DNA from 4 places in the Iodobacter fluviatilis genome. Region 1 is predicted to be linked to each of the others. Evidence: predicted binding sites of a transcription regulator. Region 1 holds the regulator's gene; each other region holds the start of a gene.
The links. Region 1 encodes FliA, which starts transcription of late flagellar genes. Its sites were predicted from a motif close to GCTAAAGNTNNNNNNNNNNCNGCCGATAAT; they were not measured.
Positions count from the first base shown of each region.

Region 2: flgM (flagellar biosynthesis anti-sigma factor FlgM) is a predicted target of FliA. The motif match lies at 5,825-5,854, and genes of this name have one in related genera.
Region 3: C1H71_RS10295 (flagellin N-terminal helical domain-containing protein) is a predicted target of FliA. The motif match lies at 2,051-2,080, and genes of this name have one in related genera.
Region 4: C1H71_RS16410 (flagellin N-terminal helical domain-containing protein) is a predicted target of FliA. The motif match lies at 4,843-4,872, and genes of this name have one in related genera.

Region 1 covers NZ_CP025781.1:2,590,224-2,597,657, forward strand. The annotation lists partial or broken gene C1H71_RS21960 (transposase) at 1-104, opposite strand, end outside; gene C1H71_RS11560 (lysophospholipid acyltransferase family protein) at 259-1,002, opposite strand; gene C1H71_RS11565 (flagellar motor protein) at 1,115-1,855, opposite strand; gene C1H71_RS11570 (RNA polymerase sigma factor FliA) at 1,865-2,605, opposite strand; gene C1H71_RS11575 (ABC-type transport auxiliary lipoprotein family protein) at 2,649-3,230, opposite strand; gene C1H71_RS11580 (MlaD family protein) at 3,300-4,349, opposite strand; gene C1H71_RS11585 (ABC transporter ATP-binding protein) at 4,374-5,120, opposite strand; partial or broken gene C1H71_RS11590 (ABC transporter permease) at 5,120-6,195, opposite strand; gene C1H71_RS11595 (MinD/ParA family ATP-binding protein) at 6,832-7,434, opposite strand, start outside.
Region 2 covers NZ_CP025781.1:240,858-248,291, reverse strand. The annotation lists gene C1H71_RS01165 (barstar family protein) at 1-35, opposite strand, end outside; gene C1H71_RS01160 (ribonuclease domain-containing protein) at 26-457, opposite strand; gene leuC (3-isopropylmalate dehydratase large subunit) at 579-1,994, shown strand; gene C1H71_RS01150 (entericidin A/B family lipoprotein) at 2,007-2,135, shown strand; gene leuD (3-isopropylmalate dehydratase small subunit) at 2,132-2,770, shown strand; gene nagB (glucosamine-6-phosphate deaminase) at 3,077-3,865, shown strand; gene C1H71_RS01135 (GNAT family N-acetyltransferase) at 3,948-4,469, shown strand; gene C1H71_RS01130 (C40 family peptidase) at 4,488-4,985, shown strand; gene C1H71_RS01125 (flagella synthesis protein FlgN) at 5,000-5,479, opposite strand; gene flgM (flagellar biosynthesis anti-sigma factor FlgM) at 5,481-5,768, opposite strand; gene C1H71_RS01115 (M13 family metallopeptidase) at 6,018-7,434, shown strand, end outside.
Region 3 covers NZ_CP025781.1:2,287,470-2,294,903, forward strand. The annotation lists gene C1H71_RS10290 (hypothetical protein) at 1-38, shown strand, start outside; gene C1H71_RS10295 (flagellin N-terminal helical domain-containing protein) at 109-1,983, opposite strand; gene C1H71_RS21435 (hypothetical protein) at 2,316-2,450, shown strand; gene C1H71_RS21030 (hypothetical protein) at 2,454-2,615, shown strand; gene C1H71_RS10305 (AAA family ATPase) at 3,366-6,014, shown strand; tRNA gene C1H71_RS10310 (tRNA-Met) at 7,165-7,241, opposite strand; gene C1H71_RS10315 (ATP-binding protein) at 7,320-7,434, opposite strand, start outside.
Region 4 covers NZ_CP025781.1:3,702,552-3,709,985, reverse strand. The annotation lists gene fliS (flagellar export chaperone FliS) at 1-71, opposite strand, end outside; gene fliD (flagellar filament capping protein FliD) at 215-2,644, opposite strand; gene C1H71_RS16415 (flagellar protein FlaG) at 2,683-3,066, opposite strand; gene C1H71_RS16410 (flagellin N-terminal helical domain-containing protein) at 3,142-4,773, opposite strand; gene C1H71_RS16405 (glycosyltransferase) at 4,959-6,911, opposite strand; gene C1H71_RS16400 (rhamnan synthesis F family protein) at 6,917-7,434, opposite strand, start outside.

The DNA.
Region 1 (7,434 bases):
CGGCAAAGATTGAGGACGGCTGAGCTAGATTCGGCCTGCTTTAAAATCGCCATAATCTGGCTATCAGAAAACCTGCTGCTTTCATGTAGATGCTCCTCAAACACTGCGAGAAAACTCTACTTAAAAATGAGCTGGTTTTGTGGGGGAGGGGGATTATCAACCGCTTGCTTGGGCAATAAAGGGGAGGTAAAACAACATGATATTGCAGGGTATATCAGCATCCTGTTTCCTGTTTTTATGTGAAGGGTACGGAGGACGCTACTCTAAAAAGCGTTGTTGCCATGCTAGATAAAGCGCATAAGTGTGCCGCGAATATTCGTCCTTATCTTTAAATTGGCTGGCATGGAGTGGATCAAAAATATGATAATGGGCTACTTTATTTGGGGCGCAAATGATCTGCCATATTTTTTGCAGTAGTGTGGTATTTGGACCCCATTCAAAAGCCTCTTGCGCTTCGTAATGTAAAAAAACAGGTAAGATTGGCACGCCTGTTTCTAATGAAACGGTAAATGCGCCATAAAGAAATTTATCCCATAAACGCCGGCCTTTGCAGCCGCCTTCTGGATAAAGCGCAATTGAATAGCCTGCTTGTACTGCACTGATCATATTTTGCAAGGCCGCTTGCCGAGCGTCTTTTTGCTCACGGCGCACAAATAAAGTCCCCGCCGCCTCAGCAATTCTCCCAACAAACCACCAGTCACGCACTTCGGCTTTGGCCAGATTTCTAACGGGGAAAAAAGCCGGAATGCCAACGTCTTCAAAGACTGAAGGGTGATTGGCGATCAGAATATACTGCCGAGGAAGTGGTGCTTGATGGTGTTGGTGTAATCGCAGCTCGACCCCCAGCGCCCTTACAAAACAACGACACCAGCTCTGAAATAGTTTGGGGTAAAAACCGAGCCAAGCTATAGGCAGGCGGGCTAAGGCCATCATCAAAAGTGTAAAACATAGCAGATCAAGCCCAGCAATGAGAAGACGAAGCCATTTTGCAAGCCAAAGCATGGGAGTTCTCCACTGAGCGATGGTGGTGCTGGGATAAAATGCAAAAATATGGCATAAGTATGTTTATATATAGATCAAAGCTGCTTGCGTACGGCGCTTACAAAAAACGAGCTCAGGGTAAAAAACCTGCCAGTTTGTTTTCTAGCACCCTTGGATTTTCACCATTGGCGATGGCGACTAAGCCTTCAAGTAGCATTTCACGACGTTTTATTTCGGTTTGAATATGTTGTTTTAGCTTGTGAGCAATGGGCAAAAACAACAGGTTGGCCATGGCAACGCCATAAATGGTGGCGACAAAGGCAACGGCAATGCCTGCGCCTAGCTTGGATGGATCGGTTAGGTTTTCCATTACATGAATCAGCCCCATCACCGCGCCAATAATGCCGATAGTAGGGGAGTAGCCACCGGCCGCTTCCCAAATTTTAGCGGCAGAGCGTGCACGATCTTCAAATGAATCGATATCAAGTTCCATTGCGCGGCGAATCACTTCTGGTTCGGCTCCGTCTACAACCATTTGCAGAGCGCGTTTTACAAAAATATCTTTTTCGCTTTGCACATATGCTTCTAAAGCAAGCAAACCTCCACGACGAGCTTGCTGGCTCCAGTTTAATAACACACCCAGTTGTTTTTTAAAATCGTGTTGAGGGGGGATAAACACCCACTTCACCATTTTTACGCCAGCAATAAAGTGATCTTGCCGAGTTTGCAACATGACGGCCCCAAGGGTGCCACCTGTCACAATTAAAAATGCCGTGGCTTGCATCAAGGATGCAACGTGGCCACCTTCTAAAATTTGGCCAAGAATCACAGCGGTTAAACCAAGTAAAACTCCAAAAATACTAATTTTATCCATATGTTTTTATCAACTCGTCCAATCGCCTAATCTGGCCCTTAAGCGGGCAATGGCTTGGCTGTGTAGCTGGCAAACTCGAGACTCGGTTACGCCTAGTACGGCACCAATTTCTTTAAGGTTTAGTTCTTCATCGTAGTACAGAGCCATAACCAGTTTTTCACGTTCGGGTAGCTCGTCGATGCCCCTGATTAAATTTCGCTGAAAATTTGCATCCGCAAGTTGCTGCAGCGGGTTAATTGCATGGTCGGCAGAGTATTGAACGTTGTGGTGGTTTTCATCTTCGTCTTCAATATCTTCGAGGTGCACCAGTTGGTGGCCTCGCGCTTCGCTGAGCATGTTTTGATAGGCTTCTAAATCGAGCTGTAGGTGTTGGGCGACTTCGCTTTCTAGTGGTGCTCTGCCTAGTTTGTGCCCTAGGGCTAACATCGCGGCTTCAATTTCGCGCATATGCTTACGGGCGTGGCGGGGCATCCAATCGGAGCTTCTTAATTCATCAAGCATGGCGCCACGAATGCGTTGTGAGGCAAAAGTTTCAAACAGTACGCCCGCATTTGGATCAAAGTTTTTTGCCGCTTCCATCAAGCCCATCATACCCACTTGAATCAAATCATCGACTTCTACACTCGCAGGCAAACGGCTCACCATATGATAGGCGATCCGTTTGACCAAGGGCGCATGCCGAGAGACATAATCCTCGTCTTGGCTTGCCTGAGTCTGACGATAAAGGGAGAGTGCGCGTGGCGCTGCCATTTGTTTCTACTATGAGGAGGCTTAAATCAGTTTAGCCGACCGTCTAAGAAGTTGGGAGCGAAATCAGTTTGCGTTCTAATTGTTTAAGGGTATTAGCGAGCGCTTGATCTAATCCTGCAGCTATATCGTTAGCACTCATTCCAGATAAGGGCTCACTTGCCGTAAGAATAGTGTCGAGTATAACAGGGGATTTCGCTGAGCTTAAGCGTATGTGCAGTTTTGCAACGGCGAGAGGCTGGGCTTGTAAATCGGTATGTAGCGTGAGTAATTCACCCTTGAGTTGGTAATCTGCGGTTTGCTTTGAATATAAGGGCAGCACTTCGCGAAATAAGCCACTGCTTTTTAACCAAGTTTGCGTATGAGTGGTGATAAGCCCTGTGGGGGAGGAGAGCCATTCACGGTAAGGATCTTTGACAAAGCGTTGGGTGCTTTCGCGGTAAAAAAAATTACGCTCGCCAAACGGGGCTTGGGCGCTAAAGGCATTTATTTGTAGTGTGCCTTTAAATTGCACCGCATGGCTAGGCCCGCTGCGCTCAATCACGGGTAAGTACGTTTCTTTGCTAGGGGTCGTGGTGCCGCAGGCGGCGATCAAAGCACTACAAAGTAAAATAATTAGGCGTTTCATAGGTATGCGGCCATTTTAGAGTTATTTTTTTATGGTAAGAGGTCGACGCTTTTTACTGCGGAACATCCGTTATTTATTTGGTAAAACATAAGGCGCAGGTGGTTTGCCAAGCAGTAGCCCAGTTGGATTAGCCCTTGCTGCTTCACTCATCACGCGTAAGTCTTCACTGATTTGTTGCATATTATTTAGTGTGCTATCTAAGCCGCCTTCATGTTGCTCTAGTAGTTTATCTAGGCGGCTAAAGCTACTTTCCATTTTCTGTAAGCTACCAACCAGATGTGGGTTTTCTAGCAGGGCGCGTGCCTGCTTGGCACTGGCGGCTAGATCGCTTGGGGCGCTGGCCCATGCCGGATCGGTCAGAAGCGTTTGTAAGGCTTGATTGCTGCTACGGGCTTCGTGCATAAGGCCACTGGCTTCGCTGCTGAGCTCAGAAAAGGGGATCTTTTCTAACTTTTCTGTAATCAACAGCATTTTTTGTGCGAGCGCTTGCAAAGGAATGTCATTCATCTTGCTATTCGCTGTGCTTAATACCTGATTTAAATTACTGATTAAGCCTTCAATATCTAGTTTTTGTAGGCGTATAGCAAGATTTTGGGTGGAGTTAACGAGTTGCGCCATCGTGCTTCTAGTCGATGGAATATACAGATGCTTAGGCTGCCATTGCATGGTAAGGCTGGGATTGCGTTCTAAATCTTGATAGTCAATTTCTAGGTAGCTGGTGCCCGTTAGGCCCTGAGGATTAAGCCGAACCCGCAGGCCTTTGGCGATTTCTTTATCTAAATAGCTTTGATCAGGAAACGGCATGTTTTTGCCACCAAATAGCTCGGGGCGAAGTTTGGCTTCGATCAGCACATATTGTTGGCGCTCATTGGGGGATAAATCCTGCTGATAGCGTGAATAGGTAAAGCCAATATGGCTGACTTCCCCTACGACCACGCCGCGATATTTTACTTTGGACCCAATATCAATACCCTGCACCGATTCATTAAAATAGCTTTCTAGGGTAATGGTGGAGCGCGTCCAGTGGCCCGCGCCAAAGTAGATGGCGAGAATAAGACATATGCAGAGCGCGGATAGAACAAATAGGCCTAGGCGATAATAGTGCTTTTGAGCGGTCATAATTTGGCCAGATATAAATAATAATTAATACGTATGCCGAGTAAAAAAATCGCTAACCCGTGGGTTGGGATCTGCAGCTAGCGTTTTCGGCGCGCCGATGGCAATCACGCCTTGTGCTTGTTTATCCAGCATGATGGCGCGGTCTGCAATGGTGAAAATACTGGCTAGCTCGTGGGTGACCACAATAAAAGTGGTATGCAGGCTATGCGCTAATTGCAAAATCAAGGCATCTAACTCGGCGGCGGTGATTGGGTCTAGCCCTGCTGATGGCTCGTCTAAAAACAAAACCTGAGGGTCTAGGGCGAGGGCGCGGGCAATGGCGGCACGTTTTTGCATCCCACCTGATAGCGCGCTGGGTAAAAAATCTGCATAGGCATCTAGCCCTACCAAGCGTAATTTTAAGCGGGCGACGATTTCACGGGCGGCAGCATTAAGCGGGGTATATTCTGCCAGCGGCAGCATGACGTTTTCTAGCACCGTTAGCGAGCCAAATAGCGCCCCCGATTGATACATCACGCCAATACGGGCCAAGATGCGTTGGCGCACTTCGCCTTGAGCACTAATGATGTCTTCGTCGCCAATCAGCACCGTGCCTTGTTGCGCGGGCAAAAGGCCGATCATATGTTTGAGTAGGGTAGATTTGCCACAGCCAGAGCCACCTAGGATGGTAATGATTTCACCCTTGTTAACCTCAAAGCTCACATCACGCAAGATAACGTGATCGCCATAGCCGCATTGCAATTGTTTGACTTTAATAATGGCGTGTTGCATTACCACCTCAATAAATAGAAAACAAAAGCAAACAGGCCATCGCTGATCACAATTGCAACAATGCTGCTCACAACGGCTTGCGTGGTAGCCGCACCTACGGCACTGGCTCCGCTGCCTGCTTGCAACCCCCTAAAACAACCAATCAGCGCGATTTCCAAACCGAAGATCGCCGCCTTAAATAGGCCCCCGCAAAGTCGCCCAGATGCACAATGCTTGAAACGCGTGTGATATAGGTTTGGATGGGGATATTAAAACTTAGCATCACAATCGCTGCACCTATCAAGCCAATTAACACAGCACAAGCCGATAGCAGCGGTGCCATTAGCGTGGTGGCAATCACTCTGGGTAGTACTAAATAGCGTATTGGATTGAGGCCTAAGGTGGTCAGGGCATTTAATTCTTCGTTTACTTTCATGCTGGCAAGCTCTGCGGCAAATGCCGCCCCAGTGCGCCCAGCTAATAAAATTGCCATCATTAAGGGAGCCAGCTCACGGACCAAGGAGAGGCCCACTAAATCGGCAACAAACATTTCTGCGCCAAATTGGCGCATCGGAATCGCTGATTGAAACGCTAAAATCATCCCTAGTAAGGCAGCAATCAGTGCCACGATAGGCAGTGCATCCGCGCCATTTTTACTAGCGGTGGTGAAAATCTCTGTAATGCGCAATTTACTGGGTGAGCGCAGCACTTGATGCATTGCAGCGCTTAGCTCGCCTAGATAGGTGATGGCACAGCGCATCGCCGTATTATGCTCAGCCGTTGCTTTGCCAAGGGTGGTGAGCCAGCCTATTTTTGCAGGGATAGGCGCTTGATAGAGAGGTGTATCTGCTTGAAAGGCATCAAGTAGCTCGGTAAAAGGAGGTGCTAAGTCCTTAATCCTGGCCCCGCCTTGAATGAGCAGATAAAACAGGGCCACACCGGCCCCATCACAATAAGTTACTTTGCTGGCATCTACTTCGCAGACACCAAGTGTGCTGGCCTGAGCCCAAAGTGGGGCAACTGCCTGGGCGTTTAATCGGCCTGAGAGTTGTAGAACTTTGCCCTCGGGAAAGGTTTGAATTTCAATTTGAGCCATTGAAGATCTTAATTTAAGTTTGTGCTGTAAGGACGGAGCGCAGCATACACCAATCGTTGCTTATGTAAGATTTAATAGAATTTACATAGGTAGTTAAAGAAAAGTTTAATTGTACTTAATTGTAAATACCTAGTGCCTTACAAAATTTACAATTTACCTTGATTTAGCAGTGATTCCTACTGTTTAGCTTACAAAAGTAGCTTGCTTGTTAACTCTTTGAATGATTGATTGCTACATAGCATTGCACCACTGGCCCTGTGCTAATTAAATTCTTGGTCAATGTGATTATCATGAGTGGGCTGTTGACGTTTCATTCGTCATTGCGCTGAGCCGGAAAACGGCCCAGCCCTTCGGGTTAGCTACATTTTTGGGGCGGCATGGCTTGCCTTGTTCAGCCCCAAAACTGCAGCCAATGCAGCCGCGAATGAAGCGCCAATAGACACTAGGCTGTTATGTTCTTTTAAATAGATGGCATGAGCATTACGGCATTGATGAGCAAACCGATCTGCTTAGTTACTTGATGCATTTGTTTAAGCGGCACAAGTAGGCGAGGGATTTATGGAGGTCATGCCACTTGGGTAGCCGCTTTTTGGGAGCAGTGTTTTTATCCAAGGCTATTCGATGGTTTTAAGCTGCTTAATGTTGGAGCTGCTCGGTAAGCAGGCGGCTGGATTCAACTAAGCGATAAAGAAAGCCGGTGCGATCTAGGCAGTGGCTGGGTTTACGCCAGCGCAGCATCACATCGGCGAGTTGCCGAAAAGCATGGCTGGATTCTGCATCGGGGAAAGCATCCAGCACCGTACGGCCTAAGCGTCCTGCTCTTTGTAGTTTTTCGTCTTCGGGCACATAGCCAATCAGCTTCATTTGCGCTGCATCGCCTAAATACTGTTTGGCAACGCTTTTTAGGCGGTTGAAAATCAGCCCCGCCTCGGTAATGGTATCGACACGATTCACTAAAATTCTAAATTCACGCCTTGCGTATTCTGTGCTGAGCAATTTAATGGTGGCGTAAGCATCGGTTAGCGATTCGGCGCTATTGGAAACTATCACTATCACATCATCGGCCGCCAAGCTGAGACAGGGTACGCCGTGGCTGGCGGAGGGGCGGGTATCGAGCAGCAAAAATTCAGCATACTGGATGAGTTGCTCAAACTCGGCCGATAGCCAAGTTAACTCCCGCTCGTTCAAGCTGCTTAGCACCGTAGCTTTAGCGCAGATAGGCAGGATAGAAAAGCCTGC
Region 2 (7,434 bases), 2.1 Mb from region 1:
AGATGCTTGAGAACGACTTTCTGAGTTATTGACATGCTGCCACCTCGGTAAAGGTTTGATAGTGATCGACGGTAATAAAACGCGGGCCGTTTTTGTTGAAGACAATCCGCTTAGCGCCGCGTTTACCGCCTTGATAGTCTAAATCTGCTTCTTGATACTGGCTGCGTGGCAGACGATTTTCACGGTTACCAAAGCGGTCCCCGCCGATCGATTTGCCAGGCAGGCTTTGCCAGAGAGAAGAGCCTGGCCGCCAGCCAGCCGCTTGAGCATCTCTTTTTTTAACAAATTTGGCGGGTAGCTGGCCGGTTTGATTGAGGCTTTTTAGGATGTTGGTGAGCTCGTTAGCGTTGGTTGCTGGGCGTAGCTGGCGGTTTAAATTTTCTGCCACACTCTGGCAGGAAGCCGCGTTAGCCAGACCACAGCTCAGTAGCAGCAAGGCTATTAATGATCGGTGCATTAAATTTCCTTTTCAGGGTTAAATTTTAATGTGTTTATTTAAACTGCATCAGCATAAGTCTTGCTTACGCGGTTGTGGCAAAGTGCCTTCTATGCTAGTTTCTTAGGCCCTGACTTTTTTGATGATTGCCATGGCTCAGACACTTTATGACAAACTTTGGCACTCGCATGTCGTTCGCACTGAGGACGACGGTACTTGCCTTATCTATATAGATCGTCACCTGGTGCATGAAGTGACCAGCCCACAGGCTTTTGAGGGCCTAAAGTTAGCGGGTCGCGGCCTGTGGCGCAAGTCTTCTATTGTCTCGACTGCTGATCATAATACGCCAACTAATGACTGGGATAAGGGGATTCAAGATCCCATCTCACGTCTACAGGTGGAAACGCTGGATGCCAATATCAAAGAATTTGGCGCGTTGGCTTATTACCCGTTTAAAGATCAGAAACAAGGTATCGTGCACGTGGTTGGCCCAGAAGTTGGCGCAACCTTGCCAGGCATGACCGTGGTTTGCGGCGATAGCCATACCTCTACGCACGGCGCATTTGCCGCCCTTGCACACGGGATTGGTACTTCTGAAGTTGAGCATGTGATGGCCACCCAAACGCTGGTGGCTAAAAAATCCAAGGCCATGTTGATCCGTGTTGATGGCATGCTGGGCCGTGGTGTCACAGCAAAAGACGTGGCGCTGGCGGTTATCGGCAAGGTGGGTACGGCAGGTGGCACCGGCTATGCCATTGAATTTGGTGGTGAAGCGATACGCTCCTTGTCGATAGAAGGCCGTATGACGCTATGCAATATGGCGATTGAGGCCGGTGCGCGTGCCGGTATGGTGGCCGTGGATGTAAAAACGATTGATTACCTAAAAGGCCGTCCTTATTCGCCGAATGCCGAGCAATGGGATGCCGCTGTGGCACACTGGAAAACACTGGTGTCGGATGAAGGCGCAGTGTTTGATGCGCTCGTTACACTCGATGCCGCCGAGATCGAGCCGCAGCTGACATGGGGAACCTCCCCTGAGCAAGTATTGGGCATTTCTGGCCGTGTGCCAGATCCAGCAAATGAGCCTGACTTAGTTAAGCGCGGTAGCTATGAGCGCGCGCTGCAATATATGGGCCTTGCTGCCAATACGCCGCTGACCGATATTCAGATTGATAAAGTATTTATCGGCTCCTGTACTAACTCACGCATCGAGGATTTGCGCGCCGCCGCAGGCGTGGCCAAGGGTAAAACCAAGGCTGCAAATGTCAAGCTGGTGCTGGTCGTGCCAGGTTCGGGACTTGTTAAGGCACAGGCCGAGGCCGAAGGGCTGGATAAAATCTTTATTGCGGCAGGTTTTGAATGGCGAGAGCCAGGCTGCTCAATGTGTCTTGCAATGAATGCTGACCGCCTAGAGCCAGGTGAGCGCTGCGCATCCACAAGCAATCGCAATTTTGAAGGCCGTCAGGGCCAAGGCGGTCGTACGCATTTGCTAAGCCCAGAAATGGCGGCAGCGGCGGCGATAGCTGGTCATTTTATTGACGTGCGCCAGCTGGCTTAAGGAGAAATCACCATGAAACGAATCACAACGCTGCTATTGATGTTTCTTATGCTTGGGCTGACCGCATGTAATACCGTGTCGGGTATGGGTAAAGATATTAAAAAAGGTGGCGAAGCCATCGAAAAGGCGGCCAATAAATGAAAGCATTTACGCAACTAAATGGTTTAGTTTGCCCGCTGGATCGGGCTAATGTTGATACCGACGCGATTATCCCCAAGCAATTTTTAAAATCGATCAAACGCTCGGGTTTTGGCCCAAATTTGTTTGATGAATGGCGCTATTTGGATCACGGCGAGCCGGGTATGGATAACAGCCAGCGCCAACTTAATCCTGAATTCGTGCTGAACTACCCGCGCTATCAGGGTGCAGAAGTACTGCTGGCTAGAGATAATTTTGGTTGCGGATCAAGCCGTGAACACGCACCGTGGGCGATTGATGATTACGGTTTCCGTGTGGTGATTGCTCCCAGCTTTGCTGATATTTTCTTTAATAACTGCTACAAAAATGGCCTACTGCCGATTGTACTGGATGGCGCGTTGGTGGATCAGTTGTTTGCTGAAAGTGAAGCCAGTGTAGGCTATCGCTTAAATGTGGATTTACAGGCTCAAACCGTAACTAGCCCATCTGGTCAGGTGTTTAGTTTTGATGTGACTGGCCACCGTAAGCATTGTCTGCTGAATGGCTTGGATGAAATTGGTTTGACTTTACACCATGCTGATGAAATTAAAGCCTTTGAGAATCAGCGCCGTATTGATCAACCTTGGTTATTTGCCTGATTTATTGCTTTTGGCATGCTTTACATCAACAACTGCCATCAATCTGCGTATAGTATCTAGGGTCTGTTGGCGTTTCATTCACCATCGCGCTGAGCCGGAAAACGGCCAAGCACAAGGCATGTGACGAAGGCAATAACGGGTTATTGCCAAGGAGCATAACGCAGTGAATGGCCCTTTTCCGACTCAGCCCTTCGGGTTTAGCCCCTTTGGGGGGCGGAACGAAAGTTAAAAATCGCTCATGGTACTCGTACCATGTCGCCATTTTCTCCTTGTTCAGCCCTAAAACTGGGCCAAACGCAGCCGTGAATGAAACGTCAACAGACCCCAGGTTGTTTTACTTATTTCGGAATACCTACAATCATGATTTTGCATAAATTTAAAGATCAAAGTGAATTAAACCGCGTTGGTGCAGATTTATTACTGTCTGTTGTGCGATCAAAGCCGAATGCTATTTTGGGAATGGCAACGGGCAGCACCCCGGTAGGTATTTATCAGGAAATCGTAAAAAGCTACCAGAAAGGTTTGGTCAGTTTTAAGGAGGTGACAACCTTTAATCTGGATGAATACGCTGGCTTGCCAGTGACGCATCCAGAGTCATATCGTAGCTTTATGCAAAGCCATTTATTTAATCATATCGACATTAAGCCAGAAAATACCTATGTGCCAAATGGCAATGCTGAAGATTTAGATGAAGAGGGTCGTCGTTATGATGAGCTGATTTATCAAAAAGGCTTGGTTGATATGCAAATTTTGGGTATTGGGCATAATGGGCATATTGGTTTTAATGAGCCAGATGAAGCTCTATCTCGTTTTACCCATAAAGTGACTCTAATGCTAGAGACTCGTGAAGCAAATAAACGCTTTTTTAATAGTATTGATGAAGTGCCAACCCACGCATTAACTATGGGTATGGGCTCTATTTTGCACGCAAAATCAATTCTATTAGTGGTAAAAGGTGCTGAAAAAGCGGATATCCTTGATCGCACTTTAAATGGCCCAATCACAACCCAAGTACCTGCTTCCTTTTTGCAGACGCATCCACGGGTAATCGTATTAACGGATTGCGACGTGCATTATAAGCGTTCACATTCTTAATTTTGTCGTAGTCTGGTATATAAAACACCAAGGGTTTTAGTCCTGAGGTGTTTTTTTTATTTGAATGTGAATGGAATAAAATATGCAGGTGGTTTCTTGCAACTATGCTCAACATGCAGAGCAAATACTGAATATTTTTAATGAAGCTATTGCAAACTCTACGGCGCTGTATGATTACACGCCAAGACCATTGGCCAGTATGGTGGCTTGGTTTGAGGATAAACAAAGTAACCAATTGCCTGTGGTGGGAATTGAAAATGATGCGGGTGTTTTAGTTGGATTCGCGTCATATGGTGCATTTCGTGTACGCCCCGCCTATAAATACTCGGTTGAGCATTCCATTTATATTCACCCAGAGCATAGAGGGCAAGGCCTAGGTAAAAAACTATTGCTGCTTATTATTGAACAAGCCAAAGCTCAGGGATATCACACCTTGATTGGCGGAATCGACAGCGATAATGCCGCTAGCATTGCTTTGCATGTGCAGCATGGTTTTATTCATGCGGGCACGATTAAAGAATCTGGTTTTAAGTTTGGCCGTTGGCTAGATCTGGCATTTTACCAACTTATTTTGGCAACACCGGAATATCCTATTGATGGTTAATCAAGGGAGGGGTTGAGTTTGAAAAAGATTCTATTGCTGGCGATTATATTTTTAAGTGCGTGCAGTAGCACGCCACAAAAAAATAAAACGGCTTATCCCGTATCTAAATCACTGAATAATATTCAAGCGCAAGGTGCTGGATTGGAAGTGGTGATGTATGCCTTGGGCTTATTAGATGTGAATTATCAATTTGGTGGGAATAACCCTGAAGCAGGTTTAGATTGCAGCGGCATGGTGAGTTTTGTGTATAAAAATGCCGTGGGTGCAGTGCTGCCCCATAATGCTGCACAAATTGCGAATTTAGCGCGCCCAGTTGCCATAGATCAATTGCAAGCAGGGGATTTGGTGTTTTTTAATACCTTAGGAAAATCTTTTTCACATATGGGGATTTACTTGGGGGATGGTCGCTTTATTCATGCGCCATCATCCAAGGGGAAAATCAGAGTGGAATCTTTATCTAGCCCGTATTTTGCTCAGCGTTTTGAAGGTGGGCGTAGCTTGCTGGCGCAAAACTAGCATTGTAATGGCTGCTATGCAGTATCGCGCCGTTGGCCTTGGGGCAAGGCTGTGAGCTTGCCATCTGGTGAATACAGCGGGCTATTGTGGCTGGCTTCAAGTAGCTGCTGCATAAAGGCATTGATTAGATGCTGACGGGTTTCTATAAGCTTGCCATTGCTGCTATTAAAAGCTGAGGCTTGGCGCGAGGTTTCTATCAAGGCTTGCCACTCAATTAGTGCGCTAGGCAGTTGCGTGCTAAACCATGCGCTTATATCACTATTTGGGCTAAGGCCTTGTTTGGCAAAAAAATGGCTTAGCGCTAAGCCGGCTTGCTCAGCCTCGAGTGCGGTGCTTTGTTTTTTTTGGGTGAGTGACATCAACTGATCCAGCTGATTGCCAATCAAAAATTCTTGCTCTTCTTTCAGTAGGCCAAGCATTTCTTCCATGCTGCACTTTGCCTGATCCAAAAGTGGGATCAAGGTATCTAACGGCAGTGCCGTATTTAATGTCATTTTACTTGCCTAGTAGTTCTTGTGCGCTCTGAATGATTTTGCCAGCAATCGCTTCGGTACGCACGGTAAAACGCCCTTCACTAATTGCTTTTTTGAGCGATTCAACGCGTTCCGCATCAAAAGAGGGCTTAGCACTTTGCTCAATTTGACTCAGCTTTGCCGCAAGTGGGTTGATTGTTACGTTATCTACACTTGCGCTATGCTCTGTACTACCCGCTCCGCTATTTGGAACGCGATCATTATTGCGGTTGAGTGCTGGGTTGAGTGGTTTTGATGAGTCGATTTTCATGGTATGTCTTCCTTCGTCACCGGCCAGTGTGACTTGCTATTACTGTCATTATGCCTAGTATCGACGCAAATCGTAAAAACTTTAGTAATCTTCCTGCATATAAGGCGTCTCTGATGTATTTTTATTGTTTTTTATTGATTATCTTTCACGTTCGGACAGGCTTAGGGCATTATATGCTTTAGATTACTTAAACTAATTATCATGCAAAGCTTTTAAATAAGCCGATGTGTCCATTGATGGGGATTTTGAATGAAACGAAAATTTGTTTTAACCCTTATTGCCGCCGCTTTGGCATTCGGTGCACAAGCAGCATCTCGTTCTGGTTTGGATGTTGAGCGCTTTGATAAAAATGTCCGAGTGCAAGATGATTTGTATCTTGCCGTAAATGGTAATTGGTTAAAAAATACTGAAATTCCTGCGGATAAATCATCACATGGTTCTTTTTTAATTCTAAGAGACCTTGCTGAATCACAAGTTCACACTGTTGTAGAAACGGCCTCAAGCCAGAATGGCGCAGCCGGATCTGCCGTTAAAAAAGTGGGGGACTTGTATCAAAGCTATATGAATGAAACGCTTATCGAGCAGCGTGGCTTAGCACCATTACAAGCAACCTTATCTATGGTTGATGGTGTTAAAAGCCATAAGGAGTTAGCCTCAGTATTTGCGTCATTTACATCCTTGGGTATTGGCACGCCTATTGCTTTATATATTGGGCAAGATGAAAAAAACTCAGCAAACTACATTGTTAATGTCAATCAATCTGGATTAAGCCTACCAGACCGTGATTATTACTCCAAGCCTGATGCTAAGTTTGTTACAGCACGGGCTGCACTAAGCCTTTATGTTGAAAAATTACTGAAATTATCGGGTGAATCAACGGTTGATGCGACAGCTTTATTGGCGTTTGAAACTGAATTGGCACAAGCGCAATGGACTAAAGTTGAAAATCGCGACCCTCATAAAACCTATAATAAAAAAACGCAGCTTGAATTAACTCAGCTTGCCCCTCATTTTGCATGGGTGGAGTATTGGCAGGCGATGGGCGTGACAAGTAAAGCAGAGGCTGTCATTGTTTCTCAGCCTAGCTATATTAGGGAAATGGGTGATATTTTAGCTAATACACCTATTGCTACATTAAAGGTTTGGTTGAAATTTAAAGCATTAGATCAATATGCCAATGCCTTGCCAAAGGCCTATGCGGACTTAAACTTTGATTTTTATGGTAAAGCATTATCAGGGGTGCCAGAGCAAAAGCCTCGTTGGAAAAAAGCCATTGCGGCCACCAATAGCAGTTTGGGTGAGGCTGTGGGTGAGTTATACGTCGCTAAATACTTTAGTCCTGATGCCAAAGCTAAAATGGATGTGATGGTTAATAATCTGTTGGTCGCTTATCGTAATTCTATTAAAGATCTCACTTGGATGAGCCTGGCAACCAAGGTGAAAGCTCAGGAAAAGCTGGCTAAATTTACGGTGAAAATAGGCTATCCAGAAAAATGGGTCGATTACTCCAAGCTAGAAATTAAAGCCGATGATTTGCTGGGTAATTTGCAACGATCACAACGTTTTGAATTTGCGCGTAAAATTGCAAAACTAGGTAGGCCTATTGATCGTAAAGAGTGGGGGATGACGCCGCAAACGGTAAATGCTTATTACAATCCAAGTATGA
Region 3 (7,434 bases), 300 kb from region 1:
CCCAGCTTAAAAACCAAACGCTATGGATGGAAAAGTGAAATGGGCAGTTGCCAACCAACAGCTTAGGAGCCAATACAATGGTGATGATTGGTGTGGGTAAATAAGTGCTCAGAGCGCACCTTTGAGCAGGGCCATTACCATATAGGGGGTGGTGTTGGCCTGAGCCAGCATCGCTGTGCCTGCTTTTTGCAAGATATTTTCGCGGGTTATGCTGCCCGTTTCCGCTGCAAAATCGGCATCAAGAATGCGGCTGCGTGATGCGCTCAGGCTTTCTAAGCTGGTCTGCATATTGGATACCGCCAAAATAAAACGATTTTGGTAAGCGCCCATTGACCCCCGAGCGGCACTGACAATATCTAGTGCGCTATCGAGTGAAGCGATGGCCGTTTGTGCGCTGGCGGCTGTCAAGGTATTGAGCGAGGTAATCCCTACAATACTGGCAATGGCCGTGGCTGCGGTAAAGCCCGCCGTTAACCCCGCTTTTTCTGGGGCGGCCCCTGCGATAGTCAGGCCGTCTGCATTACTGCTAGAAACGGTAACCGTGCCATGATTGGATGTGGCACTGGCGGCGGTTAAGGCGGCTCCGGCGATATTGCGCGTTACAGAACCTGCGGTAGTGGAAATGCCGGTGCTGGATGCGCCAGGGGTATTGTCATTTAGCACAACCGAGCCACCACCGTCTGCAGCACTAAAAGCACTTAGCGCAGCGGCCGTGAGTGGGTCGCCTTGCGCCATCGCAATCGCACCACTGAGCGCAGACGATACCGTTGCCGCATTATTACTGGCCCCAAGGATGTTTAAATTAACATTGCTGGCATTGACCACTGCTGAGGCGAGCGCTGAATTGCGGACGGTAAAGTTAATCCCGTTTACAGAAAACTGCGCTCCAGCCCCAACGTTGGCCGCAATATTAAAGGTGTTTTGCGCCGCCACTGCCGCTGTGCCTTGCTGCCCCACCATGGCCGCAGCTAAGCCTGTTTGATTAAGAAAGGCCGTTTTGTTAGCGGCTGCAATTGTTGCATTGGCGACGGTACCATTTAATCCAATCTCAATATCGCGGCCATCTGCGGCGCTTAGCGTCACCTTGCCAGCGCTGGCCGTCGCCGTGACGCCCGTTTGAGCGGCAAAGCCTGTAATGGCATTGGCCAAATTAGTACTTTGGCTATTTGCATCTGAGCCTGACGTGACCGAGCCAATATCCACGCCATTAATGTTAAATGCTGCAATGGTGGTGAATGAGCTGGCGGCCGCGCTGATGATTTTTGTGCTGGCCGTGGCGCTAACCCCTGATGTGGCTGTACTCGCATTAATGGCTGCTGCAATGGCGAAGGCGCTATCTGCTGCTTGACCGATCGCCGCGCCTTGTGTGGATGCACCAATTACACTTGCATTCAGTAATAAATCACCAGCAAGTAGTGTGGCGGTGGTTGCACCGCTGCTTATTGAAGCTTTAAAAGATGAGCCAGTGCTACCCAAATGGGTGGTTTGCATATTACTAATATGGCTGATGCTAATGGCATCGCCAGAATGAGCGCCCACAAAGAAAGAGTGCGAATTAAAACTGCCATCGAGTAGGCGGATACCATTAAATTGAGTTGAGCTGGCGATGCGCTGGATTTCTAAGCTAAGCATTTGTACTTCAGCATCAATCAGTTTGCGATCTGAATTGGATACTGGCGCATTGGCCGCTTGCACGGCTAATTCGCGCATGCGTTGCAGGTTATCGCTAATACTGCCCATTGCCCCTTCAGCGGTTTGCACCATAGAAATACCATCATTGGCATTGCGAACCGCTTGGGTGGTGCCCTTGATTTGAGCCGTCATCCGGCTGCTAATGCCCAGCCCCGCAGCATCGTCTTGTGCGCGATTGATGCGCAGGCCGGATGAAAGGCGATTTAAGGAAATAGCCAAAGCGCTTTGCGACGTACTCAAATTGCGCTGAGTACTGATCGCCGTAAGGTTGGTATTAAGGCTTATCGCCATCTTCCTATCCTGATTTATCCGCCTCATGCCCTATAAAACAAAGCACGCGCCTCAGGCCCTTGTTGATCTAATTCACGGTTTTAAAACCAGCATCAGCAAGCCGCGTATTTAAAACTTCTCGCGTACATTAACTAAGAAAATACGCCTAGCTGACCATTTTAAAGGCGAAATTAAAGCCAGCGTCATCCGCTATATCGGACAAAATGTGGAGGACTTAAGCATATTTTGCTGAGGCAGCAGAATTAACGGCCACAAGATGCTTACCGTGAATCATGGGTTAATAAAGTGAGGAAAAACTGTGATTTAAGCGGGCCAATAAGCTGCGGCTTGACATGGGCGTACTTACCCCGCCTAAAGACGGCATGCAAATCTTGCCCATCTCAGAAGTGGCGGCTAAAGATGACTTCTGGAATATCAAAAATGTAACTCGTGACGACCAACTCAGCGCCCACCGCGTACCGGCGTAACTGATGGGCATCATTCTCAACAATACTGGCGGCTTGGGGGATGTAGAAAAAGCCGCCCCCGTGTTTGCGTATAACGAGATTGAGCCATTGCAGGAGCGTATGAAGGAGTTAATCGACTGGCTAGGGGGGGAGGTGATCCGGTTCAAACCTTACGCAGTGCCCTAAACAAAGCCAAGCAAACAGCAAGCGCGGGGTTTTTTGCGTCTGCATTTTGAGAGGAATCCGCACTCAGCCCCCAGCACGCGCCCTCGTGACCCCACCACGCCTACCCACTTAACACACTATTTTTTATGCACCTGCATGAGGAAGGCTCAAGCCGCGCGAGATATGGCCCTGAACGGTAAGAAGTGTTCCTATAAAAGCTTGCACTGCTTGCGGATTTCTTGCGAATGGTTACAAGGTGCTAACACCTGCATAGGGATTACGGAATAACTGGGGACAGAGCAAACCTAAATCCTGCTATATTTCATGCCTTTAGAGCCGAAGAAAGTAGATTTAAATTTGCTCTGACCCCAGTTATTTAGACGCCATTGGCAGGTGCTGTGGCTCTGCTCGCGTTTCTCTCTGTACGGGTGATGGCCCAACCACCAGCTCAATTAAAACTAGCTTTAAAAAATTATATCTACCGAGCGTCAACAGCTTGGTCAAAGCCGACCTTGGCCATATTAAGTCCCAATGTACTGGTTAGCGGCCGCTCAAATGCAGATTTAGTTAACTAGGATTTTCTCTAGGCGACGGACTCATACTCCCAATCATCTACAGCCTTTTGATTAACTCCCTTGAGCATTCGCAGTTGGTGGATGCTACACGCTTCCACATGCACTAAATGAATAGTATATTTCTTTTTCCGACAGCAAAAAGGAAGGCAGAAGTCAACTTTGTCTTCTGTTAAACCAGAGAATAAGGGATAAGGTCGTGACGATTCTGCAAGAAATCCATACGTGGTCTAAGGACCTCACTGCATGGCAACAAGACGCAATCGCAAGGCTATACTCCGACCGGTCGCTTAGTGCTGCTGATTTGGACGACCTCTACGCATTGGCCAAGACTGAGGTTGGTATCCCTGACATGGAAGGTCGTGTGTGCAAAAAACTTCAGGATGCCGAAGTAGCTCTGCCGGTAAATCCAACACGAGTTGTGTTGCTTACGGCCATCAAGGCACTTACTAACGTCAATGCCTTGGCAAACGATGTGCGCCTACCCATTGCGAAAACTGGCGTTACTGCCATCTATGGTGAGAACGGCGTCGGGAAATCAGGCTATTCGAGAGTGTTCAAGAAGGCTTGCCGAGCACGTGATAGGCGCGAACCCATTCTTCCCAATGCGAATCTAGAGCTTAGACAGTGCGGATCAGCATTTGCGACGTTTGAAACGGAGATCGACGGCACCCCGATTGATCTGCAATGGAAAGCTGACGTCGATCCGCCCGAACCTCTTTCGGACATTGCGATCTTTGATACGCACTGTGCTCGTGCCTATATCGATAATCAAGGCGACTTCGCTTACGCCCCATACGGGCTGGATATCTTAGAAGGGCTGGTTGGGGCATGCAATGCACTAAAGGTTCGGGCCCTCGCAGAAAAAGCAGCGAATGCTCCAAGCGACGCCGCTTATGTGGTTCTTGCAGGAGAACAAACGAAGGTTGCCAAGACTTTGGTCGGAATCCCAAGCAAGACCAAGGTCGAAGATATTGAGGCTTTGGCCTCTCTCAGTGAGGCGGAGTTGGAACGGCTCACGTTTCTGAACAAAACCTTGGCCGAAACTGATCCCAAGCAGAAGGCTTTAGCGCTGCGGCAAAAGGCCAGCCGACTTACCTCACTAGCGGGTCGAGTAGCAACAGCGATCGACGTCGTGAGCGAAGCGACGGTCGCTTCGCTCAGAGTCCTAATCGATAAATCAAATGCGGCCAAAACAGCAGCTGAGCTTGCTGCAACCGAATTCAAGGCGACCCCCGGCCAACTGGTCGGAACCGGCGGCGAGGAGTGGAAGACACTCTTCGAGGCTGCTAGGACTTTTGCCGAAATCAGCTACGTGGATAACGAATTTCCATATTTGCCAGCAGATGCGGCATGTCCACTTTGCCAGAATACCCTTGGTCAAGAAGGCTCAGTGCGGTTATTGCGATTTGATACTTTCATCAAAGCAGCTGCTGAAAAGGCCGCGAAGGATGCACGCGAGGCCGCGGCCATTCCATTTAGGGTTATTCAACAGGCAAACGTAGATCTGATGTTCCGCGACGATTTGGTCGAAGAGGTTACGGAGCTCCGTCCAGAGGTCGCGGTTGTTTGTGCAGCACTTCAGTCCTCCCTCAAAAAGCGCCAAGAGGCCGTACTTCAGGCCGCTGCAGGCAAACTGGCCTGGGATGGGCTTACAAAACTATCCCTCGACCCACAGCCAAGCTTAGCCGAGATAATTAATAACCTGCAAGAACAGTCAAATGCACTCGATGCCATTACTGACGAGAACTTCAAGGGGGTCCTAGTCTCAGAGCAGGCGGAACTCGATGCTCGTCGTAGGCTGGCAGAGGTAAAGGGGGCTGTACTTGAGGCCATGACTAAGTATGAGTTCTGCCGAAAATTGCAAGTTTGTATTGAGGGCATGGATACACGGAGCATATCGCGGAAGTCGACTGAGCTTTCTCGCACTATGGCCAGTCAAGAGTTAGCTGATGCCCTAAACTCTGAACTCAGGCAACTCAAGGTTCATCACCTCAACGTTACCATGAAGCCCGGGTCGCCGGGAGGTAAAACCCAGTTTAAGCTAACAATGCAGTTGCCAGGTGGTGGAACACCGACGACCATCCTCAGTGAAGGTGAGCAGCGGGCCATTGCTATCGCATCCTTTATGGCGGAGATCCAACTTAGCAAGGGGCGCGGTGGCATCGTTCTTGATGACCCTGTCTCGTCGTTAGATCATCGCCGCCGCTGGGAGGTTGCTGAGCGTTTGGCGAAGGAGTCGCTGATCCGACAGGTGATTATCTTCACTCATGACATTTACTTTCTCCTGATTTTGGAGCAAAAGGCGAAAGAGGTCGGAGCCCAGCTAACTAAGAACTACATCCGCAGAACCGCAAATGGCACTGGCGTCCATTCCGAGGACTTACCCTTTGACGTTCTTGGCACAAAAGATCGCTTGAGTCGCCTGCGGAAGTTATTGGTCGATGTACGTAAGGCAGCGAAGGAGGGCGATGAAGACCTTCAGCGCCAAGAGACAGCAAAATGCTATGGTCAGCTACGACTCGCATGGGAGCGTTGCATAGAGGAGGTCCTGCTTAACGGAGCAGTGCAGCGCTTCGGTGAGGGTGTTTTGACCCAACGTCTCAAAGGGGTGACTATCACGGACACCGACTATTTAGAAATTGATGCTGGCATGACCAAAGCTTCGAAGTTCGAGCATGATGCCGCCTCAACTGTCGGAAGGCTTCCCATACCGGCCCCAGACGACCTCAGCAAGGACATTGAGCGCTTGGCCACGTGGCGCGAGATACTCAATAAGCGTGTGGATGCCATTGCTAAAGGCTCGGCTAGTAGATCAGCCCTCTTTACTACAGAGTTGACACTTTGACTAAAGCTACCAGTAAGCAGATAACTTAAAAACGGCCGGTTATGTCCGAGCGGCTGGAGCTTGCGACACAACTACGAGTGCCTGCAATAGGAGTCATTGCAGGCACTCAGTTAGACTAGAATTATTGCGTCTCAGAATCCTCAATAATCTGCCTGTTTCCTTGCTAAGCCCTTTGTTTAAAAGGGTTTCATCTCTTTTTTATTTCTGACTTCCTGCGGATTTGGTCACACCGGTCATACCTTGGTTTTACATGGGTAACAACAAAAAAACCTTATAAAACAACGTGGTCACACTGGTCACACCGGTTACACCAAAAAAACACCCCAACCCTACCCCCGAGGTGCTGCCGTGGCGCACAAGGGGAAATCCTTCGCGCTGCATTTTTGCTATTTGAATATTGTAAGAATTGAATTGTTTTAATTGGCGTATTGAAGAATTAAATTCTCAATTTCAGGTGAAATATTTAGCCACTAATCTTTAACCAGAGGCATGGGGTGAGGTGAAAGCTTACTAAAGGTATGGGGGATATTGAGGGGTTTAATAACTTATTGAAGACGATAGTCACCCGACAAGGGACAGGGCCTATAACTCTATTTTTAATTCGACCATGTACTTAAGGTATGACTGGTATGACAGCGTCGCCCTCGATTGGATTTCGGGGCTGTTGCATTCGATTCATTAGCGCAATGACCACGGCTTGGCAATCCGCATCAGAAAAGGAGCCGGGGACCCTAGAGGTTTACATGCCACTACGGGGCCTAAGACTCGCAGTTTCATTTCAGTGGCTGCACTGTGAAGTAAGTGAAATATGCAGGCAGGTGAAATATGAAGGCACACCGGTCATACCTTAAGTACATGGTCGTTCTTAAAATAGAGATAGGCTATGGTATTGGGAGGAAATCGGGGGATTGCTATCAAAAGCCAAAATGCAGCGCGGGCATATTTCTGCCAGCCCTCAGCAGCGCGATTTGAGGGAGGAATATCCCCTGAAAATGGATTGTTGGTATGTGGATTTGATACCAACAAATATACCAACAATGGTGGCCGGCTTTGTTGGTACTTGGGCGAACGACGGCGGACGTAAAAAACCCCCGAAAGCTAGGCTATTCGGGGGTTTCAGGTCTTTAGCGAACTGCTAAAAACGGGTATCTGGTGGCTATGGCGGGACTCGAACCTGCGACCCCAGCATTATGAGTGCTGTGCTCTAACCAACTGAGCTACATAGCCTTAAAGAGGGACGCATTATGGTTTCTTTTATTTTAGCTGTCAACACCCTTGATGGGGATTCGGCGATATTTTGTTGTTTTATTTTTTTGTACTTTGCTGTGAGGTGATGGCTCTGCTGATAGCGGCTTGAATTTGTTCAAAATTAAATGGTTTTGCGATGAAATCATCCATGCCTGCTTCAAGGCAGGCAGCG
Region 4 (7,434 bases), 1.1 Mb from region 1:
CTGGCTGATTCTACAACCATATCGAGGCTGGTTTGCCCATAGGCAGAAATTGCTTTTTTAACCGCACTCATAAAAATAACTCTCTAAAGGAATTCGAGAAACGCCGACTCAATCTAGCAAGCCTTGTTTAATACCTAAAACAGGCCAATTTATGCGAATAATATGCAGCGTATTTTAAAAAACACTTCACTTTATATTCATCACGCTAATGTACTTACTTTGGCAAACTGGCAAGCTGTGCAGTTAAATTACTACTCGTATTTCTCATGGTTGCAATAGCGATGTCCATCGCCGTAAATTGTTTACGATAAAGTGCCTCGGTGGCATCATACTGGCGATTCATCCGAACACGTTTATCACCTAGCTGAGCAATGCTATTCGTAACGCCTTCTGTCTGCTTTGCCACCAGCCCGGTTCGATCTTTAACCATGCTATCAAGTAATTTATCTAAAGCAAAAGCCACACCACGGTTAAATGAAACAGAACCATAATCACCAGCTGTACTGGCAGTGACAATCAAACTCAAACCTTCACTGGCCCCTGTACCCGTTAATGCTTGCCCAGAGCCCTTAGCTTTTTCGCCACCAATCAAGCCTTCTACATCCGCACCTGCGGTATAGGTGTATCCGACGGTTGGGCCAGCAGGCGTATCAGAATATCCACCAACGACCAAACCTAAAGTTGCTGCAGAAGTGCTAGAGGTCGAATTACCTACGCCTGTAATTTTAATCTTTGAATCTTTACCATATAAGCCAGAAGATAGATCAAACTGGCTAGTCGCTTCATTAAAAGCCACGCCGACCGTTTTGCCGGCTTTAACTAATGAAGTATCACTATTAATTTTTGACTGCATTTCTGCCGCCAAATCAGCCATCGAGGCGTAACTCCCTTTACCAAGAGTAATAATTTGACTATTCACGCCATCAACAGAAACCAATAATGTTTTATTGTTCTCATCAATGGTAATAGGTTTAGGTGCAGATGCAACGTTTAAAGCCATTGAGTCTTTTTGAACAGTTGCAGGCGAGCCTGCCACTGTTCTTTCACGGCTAATATCAAAGTTTTTATTCAATTTATTGAATTCAACTTTAATAGTATCTGTGCCAGAGGTAAACAAAGTGGGATCGGCTTCAATTTTAGATTTGATTTGAGCCGCCAAGCTTTCCGTTGTGTAATCATTATTATCAATGGAAAGGCTTGCACTGACCCCACCTAAAGTGACATTCTGAGTATTATTCGTTGCATCAACTTTGAGAAACGAGAGCGCAGAGCCGCTGTATTTAGCCTGACTAGCTGGCGTAGTAACCTCAACAGCATACTTACCTGATTGAGTAGCCAAGGAGCCAGCCAAAAAGGTCACTTGATTACTACTTGAAATACCATTCACCGTAAATAGATTGGCAACATCGCCTGGATGACTTGCAATAGCGGCCTGCAATTTAGCTTCATTCAGTGAAAGATCACCCTTAGGCGTGGTTCCACCAATAATTGTGCCTTTGGCATCGGTTTGATAGCCGCTAAATGAAACACCAATATCGCTCAGAGATTTAAAATAACTCCCTTCGCCCTGCATTTCATTGACGACTGCACGCATTTGATTTTGAATAGAACGAATAGCAGAATCACCATTAAGCGGCGCAGCTTTAGCTGAAGTAGTTGCATTACCAGGTATATAACTTGAAACATCTTTAAGTGTTTTATTCAATTCATTATAAGATTTAATAAAACCCTTAATAGAATCTTTAAGCCCAGACAAGTCAGAACCAATCGTAATCGTGGTTGGCGCAAGTGTGGTTGCACCAGTACTGGTGGGTGAAGAAACTTTAGTTAAATTAATGGTTAAACCTTGAATAGCATCCGTTACCGAATTAGTAGGTTTGCTAACATTAATGCCATCAATTTTAAATTTAGCGTCTTTTGCTGCCTGTGTTTCAATTAAATTACGCGCCCCAGCCGGATCGTAAGCTAATACAGATAAGCCTGCTGTGTCCGTGCTATTGCCATCGGAATCAATCACCGATACTTTTATTGAATTTTCAGCACCAGAATCTTTACTGGTTAAAACTAAACGGCTACCCGTACCGTCATTCAAAATACTGGCACTTACACCCTGATTAGCAAGATTAATTGCATCTCGCACCCCTGCCAAGGTATTGTTTTTGGAGGTAATATCAATAGAGAATGAAGGTTTTTTTGCATTTGCAGTAAATGTATCATCGCTTGTAGCGTCAGTATCGTGCTTATCCACTGTGCCAAGCTGAATTGTTAACGTCCCTGTACCCAAGCCCGTATTAATACTACTAAAGGCATTTGATGTCAGTTTTTGATTTTGGGCTAATTGTGAAACTTCCAAACTATACGAGCCGGGCTGAGCAAGGCTATTGGAAGTAACGGTTGCAATTGAAGAATCAGCCAATGTCGCCGTGGTACTTCTGAACGTTTGTACACTAGAAAGGTTTTTTAGTGAAGCTTGAAAGGCAGACAAAGCGCTTTTTACAGAACCATAAGCGGATATTTTGGCTTGGTAAGATGCTTCTTTAAGCAGTAAATCTTTTAATGGCGCTTTTTCAGCTGCCATTAGCTTATCAATCAAGCCCGACAAATCCATCCCTGAACCCGAGCCTAAAGAAGAAATCCCAGCCATGATAGCCTCCCTATTTATGTATTCAATATATCGGCCAACTAGACACGATCTTTAATTAAAAGCCCCTGAAATCGATCAATTGCCTTTGCAATAGAAATAGCTTCTTCGCTGGGAAATTGTCGAATCACTTCTTTTGTTTTTGTGTCAATTAATTTAACAATAGGCAGCTTTGTTTCTTCTTCAACAGAAAACTGCAAGCTATCAGAGAAACCTTGAACCGCTTGGTTTAGCTTTTCTACTGCCTGTTTAACTTCTTTTGCATCAGCAGCGGGTTTCAGTGCCTGTACCGCATCAGGGCTCACCTTGACCGGCTCTGCACTAACTACCTTTGCCAATTCAGTAGGTGGCGCGTCATGAAAGCGCTCATTAACACCTTTAGCCGCGACAGGGGGTAAAAGCTGCGAAGTTGATTGGATATCCATGATACACCTTCCTGTAGAAACGCCCCAGCAACACGAGTTTGCCGGGGCCTTGACTCATTCAAGCCTAGCTTAAACTTAGCCGCGCAGCAAACTTAGCACTTGGTTTGGCAGGGCATTAGCCTGGCCTAACATTGCTGTACCTGCTTGTTGCAAGACCTGAGCCCGTGTGAGCGCTGCAGTTTCTGCTGCAAAATCGGCATCTCTAATCCGGCTACGCGCAGCGCTCATATTTTCTGACGTTGTGGCCAGATTATTAATCGTAGCAGTGAAGCGACTTTGCAGCGCACCAAACTTAGCACGTTGGTCATTTACTGTCGATAAAGCGTCATCAACCACACGTAAAGCTTGGTTAGAACCTTGAACAGTTGAGATATCTAGTTTTTCAACTGTTTTCAGTGTAGATGCATACGCTGCACCACTGGTTAAAGCTGTTGTAGTAGAAGTTCCACCTACCGCCAACACACCAGAAGCAAAACCTGCACCGCTCGTTGTAACGGAATATGAGTTAGTGGCGTTCAGTACAACCTGACCACCAAAAGTCACCACGCCTGAACCCGCTGCAGATGTAGAGACCGCACCGGCTTGACCACTGGACATATACTGAATAGCACCACTGGAATTAGTGACATCCATGTCCCATTTAGTGACGCCACCACCAAAACCACTGGCATTACTTGGGTCATTACTTAGCGCAATATTTGAGCCATCAGCAGCAGTTAGTTTCAATGCATATTGAGTCGTTTTAGATGAGTCTTCAAAAGTCGCCAGTTCAGCGGTAATCCCCGTTTTGGAAGACTTGGCATTAAACGCCTGAATCGCTTGCGAATACTCGTCGGCTTCAATTTTGCCGTTGTTATCCAAGTCATTCACGTTAAATGAGACAGACTCAAATGTGCTACTTTTTGACGCGGCAGTTAAACTGTATGTACCAGATGCCAAGCCTAAGTTAACTTCAGTACGTGCAGTGGCGGTTACGCCTGTTCCGGCAGCATTAATTTTATTGGCAATATCTTTCGCCATATCTGTACCAGAAACCGAAATATTGGTTCCATTAATACTGAATGAGCCAGAAGAAGTTACCGCAGCGCCATCCACATTAACCGTCCCTGTTGCGCCAGCAGTTACCGCTGTAGAACCAGAAACAGAATTAGTCGTTGCTAAGTTGCCCGTACCATTACCCACACCCACCTGGTAAGTACCATATTGGTTGGTGCGTAAGTTTGCAGTATTTGCAGTAATAGTCTGGTTAGTATTGGCACCAACCTGATACGTAGCTGCGGTGAAGCTACCGTCAAACAACTTCTGACCGTTGAACTCGGTTGATGTTGCAAAACGATCGAGTTCTGAAACTAATTGTGTCACTTCAGAGTTGATCGCTAAGCGGTCATTTGAAGTATTGGTGGCATTGGCAGACTGAACAGCCAGCTCACGTACACGTTGTAAAATATCGCCCATCTGACCTAAAGCGCCTTCACCGGTTTGCGCAAGTGAAACACCATCGTTGGCATTACGCTTGGCCTGATCCATACCGCGGATCTGAGAAGTGAAACGCTCTGAAATCGCCAGACCCGCTGCATCGTCCTTGGCACTATTAATACGCAGACCCGAGGACAAGCGTTGTAGTGAGTTTGATAAGCTCATAGATGACGAAGCTAAATTACGCTGCGCATTGAGTGATGGTACATTGGTGTTAATGACTTGAGACATGATACTACCCCTTGCTTGTCCTGGAATCGGTGCTTAGTGTTTCAGGCATATAAGTAAGCCCTTGTATGCTTTATCGGAAGAGCACCGATAAACTTGAGGACTATTTCTAATCTTTTTTCAATGACCAAAAACAAGCCAAGCGATTGAGGTTTGTTTCCGCCAAGCCAAAACAAACCTCACACCATTTAATTAGGCAACCAAGCCTCGCGCCATTTATCTAAATTAGCCCCATCAAGCATCCAGTCTTTTAATACTACTGCTTTTAATTCGCGCCCCATGCGAGCGCTGGCATCTATATCCGCCAAATGACTTCTAATCGCCTCCACCCAGTCTTTGTGCTTATTTTTCACCCGTGTAACGGGCAAACTACCTCGATACGGGGCAATATCTGTGCAGATCACTGGAAAGCCACAAACGCCGTACTCTAAAAGGCGCAGATTACTTTTGCACTGATTAAAAATATTCTGCTCTAAAGGCGCTAGAGCTAAATCAAGATTCAAACTAGCTAGCTTTGCCGGATAAAGACCAATCGGCACACCCGCATGAAACTCATGCACAAAGGGGCGCAGCTTATCTGGGCACATCCCAAAGAACACCCATTCAACTTCACTAGCAAGCGCCTTCACCACACTTTCAATCAATTCTAAATCGCCAGTATGGCTCGCGCCCCCTGCCCAGCCCACACGTGGCTTTTTGCCCTGATTTCTTTCTGAATGCAAATCGCCCCAGAGCGGCACGGGCAGATAGTTGTTTACCACATGCATCACCGAATGCATGCCCTGATAAGCGCTGGCCAGCTCATCAGTTGATACCGTAAAGCGGTCAACAAAGGTTAAAGCCTTGCGCAAAGACTTCACCACGTCCTTAGGCATATGCGAGCGATGTGCACTTTTAATGGGGATATTGGGCAAGTAATCGTCCAATTCATACACCTTAAATGAAGGCGTGCAGGCTTTGGATAGGCGCAAAAAATCAATTTGTTGCGCCGAAATCTGCCGCTGAAAAACCATAACATCAGGTGCTAACTTTGCCAGCTCAAACGCCGGGAACAGCTCAAAAGCAATGGCCCCAGAGATTTTTTGCTCCTCTTGCATTGCAGCAAAAGGCTGCAAAATACGATACTGCCCGCAGCCAGTCTGATCAGCCGGATGGCAAAGCACCACAGGCAAAGGCTTCCAGCTTAATGGCCGCCAAGATAACAGCGAGCGATGCTCTAATTCAAAACCATTGCCGCTGAGGGTTAAGTTCTTATTATAAGCAGGGTCATTGCCTATCTCTGGCCGCCATTTGCGGTACATCGCCAGTTGCTCACCCTCAAAGCGTAATTGCTTAGCAGCTGCCTTATCTGGGTTAATTTGCGTTTGACTCACGCTCCCCTCATGCATCACCACTGAATATGGCGTCCAGACCGTTGAATAGCCCAGCGCCTTTACCTTTAGGCATAAATCAACGTCGTTATAAGAAACTTTGAAGTCCTGCTCATCCATTCCCCTTGCCTGCACATACACGGATTTACGGATCATCATGCAGGCCGCCGTCACCACCGAATACTGCTGATCTAGCTGCAGGCGGTGCATATAGCCCGATTCCTCCAGCGAAGCGCCAATAAACGGGTGATCAGCCGGCCCACGCAAGCCAAGCACAACGCCCGCATGCTGCACTAGGCCATTTGGATACAGCAGCTTAGCGCCCACAATCCCTACTTCTGGCCGCATGGCATGATGCAGTAACTCATCCAGCCATGAATCCTGAATCATGGCCGTATCATTATTAAGCAAGACCAAATACTCGCCATTGGCCTGCCCCACTGCCGCATTATTAATCGCAGAAAAATTAAAAGCATGCGGGTAAGAAAACACCCGTAACCGATCGCTAAGTAATAACTCGAGCTGCTCCAAATAAGACTGTACCTGCGGATCATCACTATTATTATCAATAATAATAATTTCATAATTCGAGTAGCTGGTTTTCTCCAAAATAGATTCAATACAGCGCTGCAGCATAGGCAGCTGATTTTTAGTCGGAATAATAATGCTCACAAGTGGGCGCTCTGGCAGTGCATATTTCACCCGCACTGCGCCCTCTACTCGGCCATTAGGCAATACTTCAGCGTCAACTCCTGCTCGCTGTAAATGCATTTCGATTAATTGTGAGAAATCTTTATAACGACGGGGATCGGATAAAATTCTGGAATCATTAATCTGCAGATGCGTAACAAGCTCTGGGATATGGCCAATCGATTTCGCCCCATACTGCTCATAGCAGTGCAATAAAAGCGTGAGCTGCTCCCCCCCCAGCCTTCAAGCTGCTGATAAATACCGGCCAAAGCCACATCAGTTCTGAGTAATAAAAAGCCATCGGCATAGGGAATGCTGCGTAATAAATTAATATCAAAATCAGGTTTAAAACGCGGGCACGCAGGGCGGCCATCGGCATTCATCACATCATCATCAAAATAAACTGCTTTCCATTCTGGATGCTCAGCCAGCTGGTGCATCGCCAGCAATAAACCACTCATGGTGAGCTGATCTCCTGCCTCCATCAGCCCCAGCCATGCGCACTCCTGCTGGACTAAGGTATCCAGCACCGCAGAATAAAACCCATCTTTAACTTGAATCCATTCAATCCCAGACTCTGGCATAGGATTGGCCGCACTTGAGC